DNA from 4 places in the Arthrobacter sp. 05L428 genome. Region 3 is predicted to be linked to each of the others. Evidence: predicted binding sites of a transcription regulator. Region 3 holds the regulator's gene; each other region holds the start of a gene.

Region 1 (2,198 bases), on a different contig from region 3:
CGGCGGCTACTACTTCCGGACCGCGGCCGCCGACATCGCGCAGGCCTCGGTCCTGGTCAAGCTCGCCCAGGACGGCGGCGCCAAGACCCTTGCCGTGGTGCACGAGGAAGGCGACTACGGCAAGGACGTCTCCGTGGCCGTCTCGGCGGCCGCGAAGGCCGCGGGCCTGGGCACCTCCGTCGACGCTGAATTCAAGGCCGGTCAGGCGCAACAGGCGGCCGCGGCGGCCAAGGCTGCCTCGCCGGACGCCGTCGTGCTGGTGGCCCGGGACGGTGCCCAGGGCGCCATCGCCGAGCTCAACAACGCGGGACTGTCCGGAAAGAAGCTCATCCTCAGCGACGGGGCCGTAAACCAGTACGGCAACGGCCTTGGCTCCAAGGCGCTGGACGGGGCCCGCGGGGTCCTGCCGGGCACGTTCCCCTCCGCGCACTTCCAGGCAGAACTCGTGGCCGTCGACCCGGGCCTGAAGGACATGGCGTTTGCCGCCGAGACGTACGACGCCGTCAACCTCGCCGCCCTCGCCGCCGCCGCGGCGGAGGACGACGCTGGGACCTCCATCGCCTCGAAGCTGGTCGCAGTGTCCGGCGGAACGGCTGCCGGTACCGGGGCCCCGTCCGGGGAAGCCGCGGCCTGCAAGTCCTACCAGGAATGCGTGGCCGCGCTCCGCGCCGGCAAGCGCCCCGACTACGACGGCGCCTCCGGCCCGATCAACTTCGACAGCAACGGCGACGTCACCGCCGCCGCCTACATGGTCTACAGCTATGGCCCGGACAACAACGCCGAGATGACCGGCAGCGAAACCGCCCGCAGCGCCGGCTCCTGATCGCTCCTAGCGAAGAGCGCCCGGCGGGGCGCACCCTGACCTCACCACTGCTTGCACTCTCCCCGGGGGAGTGCTAATTATGGAGTTAGCACTCCCGCGTATTGACTGCTAACTCGACGCCCCGGTTCGGCCGGTCGCGTGGAGGCGGCGGACGTACCGGGAGCGAGAGAAATACCTGGCTGGGGTGAGATCCCCGGCCCGGCGGCGTACAGAGGCTGCCGGGTTGGAATCGTCCGTCGCGGGCACCGCAGCGCAAGGTTCATTCTTAACGACTGTCCCGAAAGGACTACTGCCGTTATGGCCAAGATCATTGCATTTGATGAAGAGGCACGCCGCGGTCTTGAGCGGGGCCTGAACATCCTCGCCGACGCCGTCAAGGTCACCCTCGGCCCGCGTGGACGCAACGTCGTCCTCGAAAAGAAGTGGGGCGCCCCCACGATCACCAACGATGGTGTCTCCATCGCCAAGGAGATCGAGCTGGACGACCCTTACGAGAAGATCGGCGCCGAGCTGGTCAAGGAAGTTGCCAAGAAGACCGACGACGTCGCCGGTGACGGTACCACCACGGCAACCGTGCTGGCCCAGGCCCTCGTCAAGGAAGGCCTGCGCAACGTCGCGGCCGGCGCTGACCCGCTGTCCCTCAAGCGCGGCATCGAGAAGGCTGTTGAAGCGGTCACCCGCGAGCTCCTGGCTTCTGCCAAGGAAATCGAAACCAAGGAAGAGATCGCCGCCACCGCGTCCATCTCCGCCGGTGACAACGAAATTGGCGCCCTGATTGCCGAAGCCCTGGACAAGGTCGGCAAGGAAGGCGTCATCACCGTCGAGGAGTCGAACACCTTCGGCCTCGAGCTGGAGCTCACCGAGGGCATGCGTTTCGACAAGGGCTACATCTCGGCCTACTTCGTCACCGACGCCGAGCGTCAGGAAACGGTCCTCGAGGATCCGTACATCCTGATCGTCAACTCCAAGATCTCCAACGTCAAGGAACTGGTTGCAGTCCTCGAAAAGGTCATGCAGTCCAACAAGCCGCTGCTGATCATCGCCGAGGACATCGAGGGCGAGGCCCTGGCCACCCTGATCGTGAACAAGATCCGCGGCACCTTCAAGTCCGTCGCCGTCAAGGCTCCGGGCTTCGGTGACCGCCGTAAGGCACAGCTGGCCGACATCGCCATCCTCACCGGCGGCCAGGTCATCTCCGAGGAAGTTGGCCTCAAGCTTGAGACCGCCGGCCTCGAACTGCTGGGCAAGGCACGCAAGGTTGTTGTCACCAAGGACGAGACCACCATCGTCGAAGGTGCCGGCGACGCCGACCAGATCGCCGGCCGTGTGTCCCAGATCCGCGCCGAGATCGAGAACTCCGATTCCGACTACGACC
Region 2 (2,198 bases), 830 kb from region 3:
GGTCTGCGTGGTGGAGGACTCCTCGATGGTGATCACACCGTCCTTGCCGACCTTGCCGAAGGCCTCGGCCAGGAGCTCGCCGACCTCGTCGCTCTGTGCGGAGATCGCGGCCACGTTGGCCACCTGGGTGCCCTCGACCGGGCGGGCGTTTTCGAGCAGGCGGGCGGCCACGGCCTCGACGGAGACCTCGATGCCGCGCTTGATCTGGCCCGGGGCGGCGCCGGCGGCAACGTTGCGCAGGCCTTCCTTGACCAGGGCCTGGGCGAGGACGGTGGCGGTGGTGGTACCGTCGCCGGCGACGTCGTTGGTCTTGGTGGCGACCTCCTTGGCGAGCTGTGCGCCAAGGTTTTCGTACGGGTCGTCCAGCTCTACTTCGCGGGCGATGGTCACACCGTCGTTGGTGATCGTGGGGGCGCCCCACTTCTTGTCCAGCACGACGTTGCGGCCGCGCGGGCCGAGCGTCACCTTGACCGTGTTGGCGAGCTTATCGATGCCGGCTTCGAGCGACCGGCGGGCAGCGTCGTTAAACGCAAGCTGCTTTGCCATGGTTTTGTCCTTTCAAGACAGAACCCCGCGCAGCCGTTCGTTCAAAGCGAAGGATCGGCGGCGCGGGGGTCCAAGAGAGTTACTTTACGACGATCGCCAGAACGTCGCGGGCGGAGAGCACGAGGTACTCGGTGCCGCCGGTCTTAACTTCGGTTCCGCCGTACTTGGAGTAGATGACAACGTCGCCAACGGCAACGTCAACGGGAACGCGGTTGCCATTGTCATCAAAGCGGCCGGGGCCTACTGCAACAACTTCGCCTTCCTGCGGCTTCTCCTGTGCGGAGTCCGGGATAACCAGGCCGGAAGCCGTGGTCTGCTCGGCTTCGAGCGGGCGGACAACAATACGATCCTCAAGAGGCTTAATAGAGACCGACACTCGGACCTCTCCTTTTCGTCAGCAAATTTGTGGACTATGAAGCGGTGATCCGTGGCGTACAAACCGTCGTCGCGGTGCCGGCAGTAGCCCGGCGGAACATGCTTCACGTGTTAGCACCCGCCTAGGGAGAGTGCTAATGACGACTCTATGTAAGTAGTTAGCACTCGGTCAAGGTGAGTGCCAGAAGTTCGTCACTGGTGAACGTCCGGCGGGACCGTCCGGAGTGACGGACATGCCCATCGCAACCGGCCGGCACCGGACATATCGGCAATATGTCCGGTGCTGGTGCCGAAGGATGGGCATGTCCCTCGGTCCGCGCCCAGGCTGGGGCGGCCTACTCCCCCGCCAGGTCCTCGTAGTCCCAGTCCTGGCCGTCGTCGTCTTCCTCGATCCGGGCGGAGGCGTTGCGTTCGCGGTACAGCACAAAGCCGCCGGCGAGGGCAGCGACCGCGCCGAGGACGAGGGCGATGATGCCGCCCACCCGGGCTGCGGCATAGGTGTCACGGATCGCGCGCGCCTCATCGGTCGCATCCTTCACGTCTTTGCCGCCGACCGAGTAGACGGTCGCATTGAAGGAGTCCAGTAAGAAGATAATGACGAGCAACGCCACGCACACGACGGCGATCACGACGCCGGCGATCAGCGCCGGCCGGGCGAAGCGGGCCAGTCCCCGGCTGTCCCGGGCCTCCCCGACGGCGTTCTCCCGGGTGCCTGCCGTGCCGAAGTCGTCTGTGTCCCTGCCATCCATGCCGTCCAGCCTATCGGGCGCGCCGGGCGTTCCCCGCCTGAACTACGCTTGATGGCATGGCTGAGACTACGCAGGACCAGATCGCCCCGCTCCTCAATCCGGAGGGCTGGGAGCTGCTGGCCTCGCTGGGACCGTACCGCGAGGAGGAGGCCTTCCGCCTCAACGCCTCGCTCCGGAAGGCCGGCCATTCCCCCGAACTGGTGTCCGCGGCACTCACCCAGTCCCGCCTGCGGACAAAGGCGGAAGCGAAGTTCGGTGAATTCGCCCGGCAGATGATTTTCACCCGGGCCGGCCTGGAACAGGCCACCCGGCTGACCGTAGCGGCGCGGCACGCGCAGCGCTTCGCCGAGGCCGGGATTGCCCATGTGGCGGATCTGGGCTGCGGACTGGGAGCCGACGCAATGGCCCTGGCCTCGCTGGACATCAAGGTGACCGCCGTGGAACTGGACGAAACCACCGCCGCCTGCGCCACGATGAACCTGATCCCGTTCCGGAACGCCACCGTCGTCCATGCCGATGCCGCCGCCG
Region 3 (2,198 bases):
CTGATCAGGGCGTCCTGGCCGCGCCGCACCCGGGAGGCGGGGCCGCCCTGGCTGCCGGCGCCGCCGAAGAAGGTTTCGAAGATGTCCTGGAAGGCGAAGCCCTGGCCGGCGTAGCCGCCGCCGAAGCCGTTGTCGTTCCCGTTCTCGTTGCCCGTCGTGTCGTAGACCCGGCGCTTTTGCGGGTCGGAAAGCACCTCGTAGGCATGGGTGACCGCCTTGAAGCGCTCGGAAGCGTCATCACCGGGGTTCACATCCGGGTGCAGGGTCCGCGCAAGCTTGCGGTAGGCCTTCTTGATCTCTTCCCCCGTGGCTTCACGGGAGACTCCAAGAACGTCATAGTGGCTGCTCAAAGTCTGTATCTCTTCCTTTTTGTACTGCCAGTGGGGCACTGCCTGTAGTTGGCAAGAAGTCCGGTTCCGGATCCGGCCCGTCAGGGCCCGAGGATCCGCGAAAGGTAGCGGGCCACCGCACGGACGGCGGCCATGGTGGTGGGGTAGTCCATCCGGGTGGGGCCAAGGACTCCGACCTTGGCCGTGGCGTCCGGTCCGTAGCCGGTGGCCACCACGGACGCTTCGGACAGGCCGTCGTAGGGGTTCTCCCGGCCGATGCTTACCGTGACGCCGCGCGGGTCCTCCGCCATGTCGCTGAGCAGGCGCAGCATCACCACCTGCTCTTCAAGCGCTTCGAGCACGGGTCCGATGCTCAGCGGGAAATCCACATTGGACCTGGCCAGGTTGGCGGTCCCGGCCATGACCATCCGTTCCTCGCGGCTGCTCGCGGCAAGCGATTCAAGCCCGCGGGCCAGGGCCTGGGCGGGTCCCCGCCGCACCGGCGGACAGCTGTCCACCACGGCCTGCAGCGACTGGGGCAGCAAGCTCAACGGGGTGCCGGAGAGCCTGGCCAGGAACAGGGTGCGGAGTTCGGCGAGGGCGTCGTCGCCGAAGTCCTGGCCGACGTCGATCACCCGCTGTTCCACCTTGCCCGTATCCGCGATCAGGACCGTGAGTACCTTGCGCGGCGCCAGGAGCACGAATTCGATGTGCCGGACGCGGGCCCGGCTCAACAGCGGGTACTGCACGACGGCGACCTGGTTCGTCAGCTGCGATAGCAGCCGCACTGTCCGGTCCAGCACGTCGTCGAGGTCATCGGACCCCTCGAGCAGCGCCTGGATGGCGCGGCGCTCCGCCGGAGAGAGGGGTTTGACGGCCGAAATCTGGTCCACGAACAGGCGGTAGCCCTTGTCCGTGGGAATCCGGCCGGCGCTGGTATGCGGCGCCGTGATCAGGCCCTCGTCTTCCAGGGCGGCCATGTCATTGCGGATCGTGGCGCTGGACACGCCCAGATGGTGCCGTTCCACCAGGGCCTTGGATCCTACCGGCTCGCGGGAATGGACGTAGTCCTCCACGATGGCGCGCAGCACTTCGAGTTTGCGTGGCTCGCTCACTCTCCACCTCCAATCGACCCGTATCGGTTCGCCGGTGCCGCCGCGCGTGCAGGAACACCCGGGGTTAGCACTCGACATGCCTAAGTGCTAACCAGTCTAATATGAGTCGCGCCGTTGTTAGCATTGGATTCGCTGCGGGCGTGAGCCCCGGGACTGGTGTTTCCCGGCACACCACAGGCCGCGCCGCCGTTCTGTCCCCCGTAATTCCCGAGTGCAAAGCAGTGTGTAGCAGATGTCGTACCAGAATTGGGGCCCGCAGGATCTCTCCGCGCCCGCCAAGGCCCAGCTGCCCGAGATCCCGGTGGAGCGCGGCATGGTGCTGGAGGACGTGCAGTCCGGCTGGGTGGGCGCCGTAACCCGGGTGGAGAAGTCCGGCGGCATGCACGTCGTGGCCCTCGAGGACCGGCGCGGCAAGTCCCGATCCTTCCGCCTCGGCTTCGGCTTCCTGCTCGAGGGCCAGCCCATCCGGCTGATGCCGCCCGCCCCGCGGGTTCCCGCGGCGGGTGCCGGAGTCGGCGCGCGCACCGCCTCCGGTTCGGTCCGGGTGGAGGGACAGCGTGCCCAGGTCGCGAAGGCCAGCCGGATCTGGGTGGAAGGCAAGCACGACGCCGAACTCGTCGAGAAAGTCTGGGGTGACGACCTCCGCGTCGAGGGCATCGTGGTCGAGCCGCTGCACGGCATCGACGACCTCGCTGCCGCCGTGAAGGAGTTCCGGCCCGGCCCCGGCCGTCGCCTCGGCGTCCTGGTGGACCAC
Region 4 (2,198 bases), 800 kb from region 3:
CCGACGAACTGTGAGTCGGAGAGTAGCTGGCCCTTGCGCAGGGCCACGGCGAGCTGTTTCCCGTCCAGTCCGGCAGGGTCAAGCGGGCCGGCGGGCAGAACGCCGGGCGGGATCTGGATGGCGACGACGTCGGCCGCATCCAGCACCCGGCCGGCCGGGAGATCCTTGGCCGCGGCCCACGCGGTGACGGTGGCTTCGGGCGCAGGAGTCAGCTGCTGCACGGCCATGCCGGCGGCGAGGCACAGCAGCAGGGCTATGACCAGCCTTCGGTGTCTTCCCAGCCAGCCGCGGAAGCGCCGCCTCGGCGGAAATTTGCGGCGCGAGCCAGGGCGGATGGCAGCGCGCGGAAGCGGTGACGGAGACGATCTGAAACGCGGCGTCGACCCGTAAGACGGTGCTGATCGGGAAAAGAGTGTGCGGCGGCTGCGGTGGGCCATGTCGCCACGTTATGGTGGGGAAGCCAGCCGGCGTCAGGCCCGGGCGGCGCTATGTGGACAACCGTGGGGGTGCCGGCGTGCCGGGTACTAGTTGGCGGCGGCGGAAGCCGGTGCGGAGCTCGCAGCCGGGCTGGCAGCGGGGGCGACGGCGCTGCCCTTGCTATCGCGTGAGTCGGTCCGGTAGAAGCCGGAGCCCTTGAACACGACGCCGACGCTGTTGAACTTCTTGCGCAACGTCCCCTGGCACTCCGGGCAGGTCGTCAGGGAGCTGTCCGTAAACGACTGCACGGTCTCGAAGGCGTGGCTGCAGTCCTTGCAGGCATATGCATACGTGGGCACTGGGGTTCCTCCTCTTGGACAAACGAGCAGGTCCCGTGCTGCCGGAGCGGCATCTCCGCCACCGGAATCGGTGGACGAGGAAACCGCATTAGCAGTCGCAGGGCCTGAGTGCCAATTCTATCACCCGCCGGCTGCGGCTAGGAAAGCCCGGCAAGCCGGACCAAGCCGCCAGGAGTCAGGGCGGCCGCGACCTTCTGATCGAAGGACTCCGCCGGGATGCTGCCAGCGGGGAGTACCTCGGCGTCGTAGACGACGGCCGCCGTCGGCAGCGGGCCGTCGCTGGCCCGGGAAGGGCCCGCCGGCAGTGTGGCGAGGGCCGCAAGGAACTTGTCGTAATAGCCGCCGCCCTGCCCGATCCTGTTGCCCGAACGGTCCAGGGCCGTGGCGGGGAGGAAGATTCCGGCCACGTCCCGCATCACGGACGTGCCGAGCCGTTCACCGGTCGGCTCCTGGATGGGTGCATAGCGGCTGCGGACAAACTCCGAGGCCGGGGTCCAGTACACCCAGCTCAGCGCCAGTCCAGGTTCGCAGACCGGGAGCAGCACCCGGTGGCCGGCATCATGCAGGGCGGCCAAGAGAGGCAGGGTGGGCGGCTCGGAACCGACGCCGAGGTAGGCAGCGAAGGTGCGTGGTCCGCCGTCGGCCAGCCCGGAGGCCCACGCCAGCCCGTGCCGGGCGATTGCCGAACCGGCGGCATCCAGCTCCGCCGGCGACATCGCTGTCCGGCGCAGCCGGTGCCGCGAACGGATCTCTTCCTTGGTGCTCATGCGGTGGCGTCCTCTCGCCCGGGCGGCGCCTGATGATGTCGGCTGCCGCGGCTGCCGTGCCGGTGGGGACAATTACCTGATGTTTTGCCCCCTCAGTTAGATTAGTCGAGTGATTACACCCAACGCCTCCGTCCGTAAGGCCGTCATCCCCGCTGCGGGCCTCGGCACCCGTTTCCTTCCGGCCACCAAAGCGATGCCGAAGGAAATGCTGCCGGTCGTCGACAAGCCGGCCATCCAGTACGTGGTCGAGGAAGCCGTGAACGTGGGCCTCAACGACGTCCTGATGATCACCGGACGCAACAAGCGCGCCCTCGAGGACCACTTCGACCGCGTGCCCACCTTGGAAGCGACGCTGGAGGCCAAGGGCGACACCGCCAAGCTGGAGTCCATCCAGGCCGCGAGCAACCTGGGCGATATCCACTACGTCCGCCAGGGCGACCCCATGGGCCTCGGGCACGCCGTGCTGCGCGCCAAGCAGCACGTCGGTTACGAACCTTTTGCCGTGCTGCTGGGCGACGACCTCATCGATGCCCGCGACGAGCTGCTCAGCACCATGATCGAGGTCCAGGCAAAGACCGGCGGCTCGGTCGTGGCTTTGATCGAGGTCGACCCCTCGCAGATCAGCGCCTATGGCTGCGCCGACGTCGAGCCGGTT

Evidence for each region. The regulator HrcA, encoded in region 3, represses chaperone genes, less so after heat shock. The targets are predictions, from matches to a motif close to TTNGCACTCGNNNNNNNCGAGTGCNAA.
Region 1: a site for HrcA is predicted at 909-935, ahead of groL (chaperonin GroEL). Genes of this name have one in related genera too.
Region 2: a site for HrcA is predicted at 1,080-1,106, ahead of groES (co-chaperone GroES). Genes of this name have one in related genera too.
Region 4: a site for HrcA is predicted at 865-891, ahead of AC1DH3_RS02175 (FmdB family zinc ribbon protein). Genes of this name have one in related genera too.

What each region holds. Positions count from the first base shown of each region.
Region 1 covers NZ_JBFTNW010000003.1:81,176-83,373, forward strand. The annotation lists gene AC1DH3_RS09010 (ABC transporter substrate-binding protein) at 1-823, shown strand, start outside; gene groL (chaperonin GroEL) at 1,121-2,198, shown strand, end outside.
Region 2 covers NZ_JBFTNW010000001.1:423,709-425,906, reverse strand. The annotation lists gene groL (chaperonin GroEL) at 1-546, opposite strand, end outside; gene groES (co-chaperone GroES) at 626-922, opposite strand; gene AC1DH3_RS02085 (hypothetical protein) at 1,257-1,670, opposite strand; gene AC1DH3_RS02080 (THUMP-like domain-containing protein) at 1,727-2,198, shown strand, end outside.
Region 3 covers NZ_JBFTNW010000001.1:1,253,008-1,255,205, reverse strand. The annotation lists gene dnaJ (molecular chaperone DnaJ) at 1-350, opposite strand, end outside; gene hrcA (heat-inducible transcriptional repressor HrcA) at 431-1,444, opposite strand; gene AC1DH3_RS05815 (DUF3097 domain-containing protein) at 1,677-2,198, shown strand, end outside.
Region 4 covers NZ_JBFTNW010000001.1:449,919-452,116, forward strand. The annotation lists gene AC1DH3_RS02170 (RcpC/CpaB family pilus assembly protein) at 1-227, opposite strand, end outside; gene AC1DH3_RS02175 (FmdB family zinc ribbon protein) at 525-776, opposite strand; gene AC1DH3_RS02180 (5-formyltetrahydrofolate cyclo-ligase) at 914-1,543, opposite strand; gene galU (UTP--glucose-1-phosphate uridylyltransferase GalU) at 1,653-2,198, shown strand, end outside.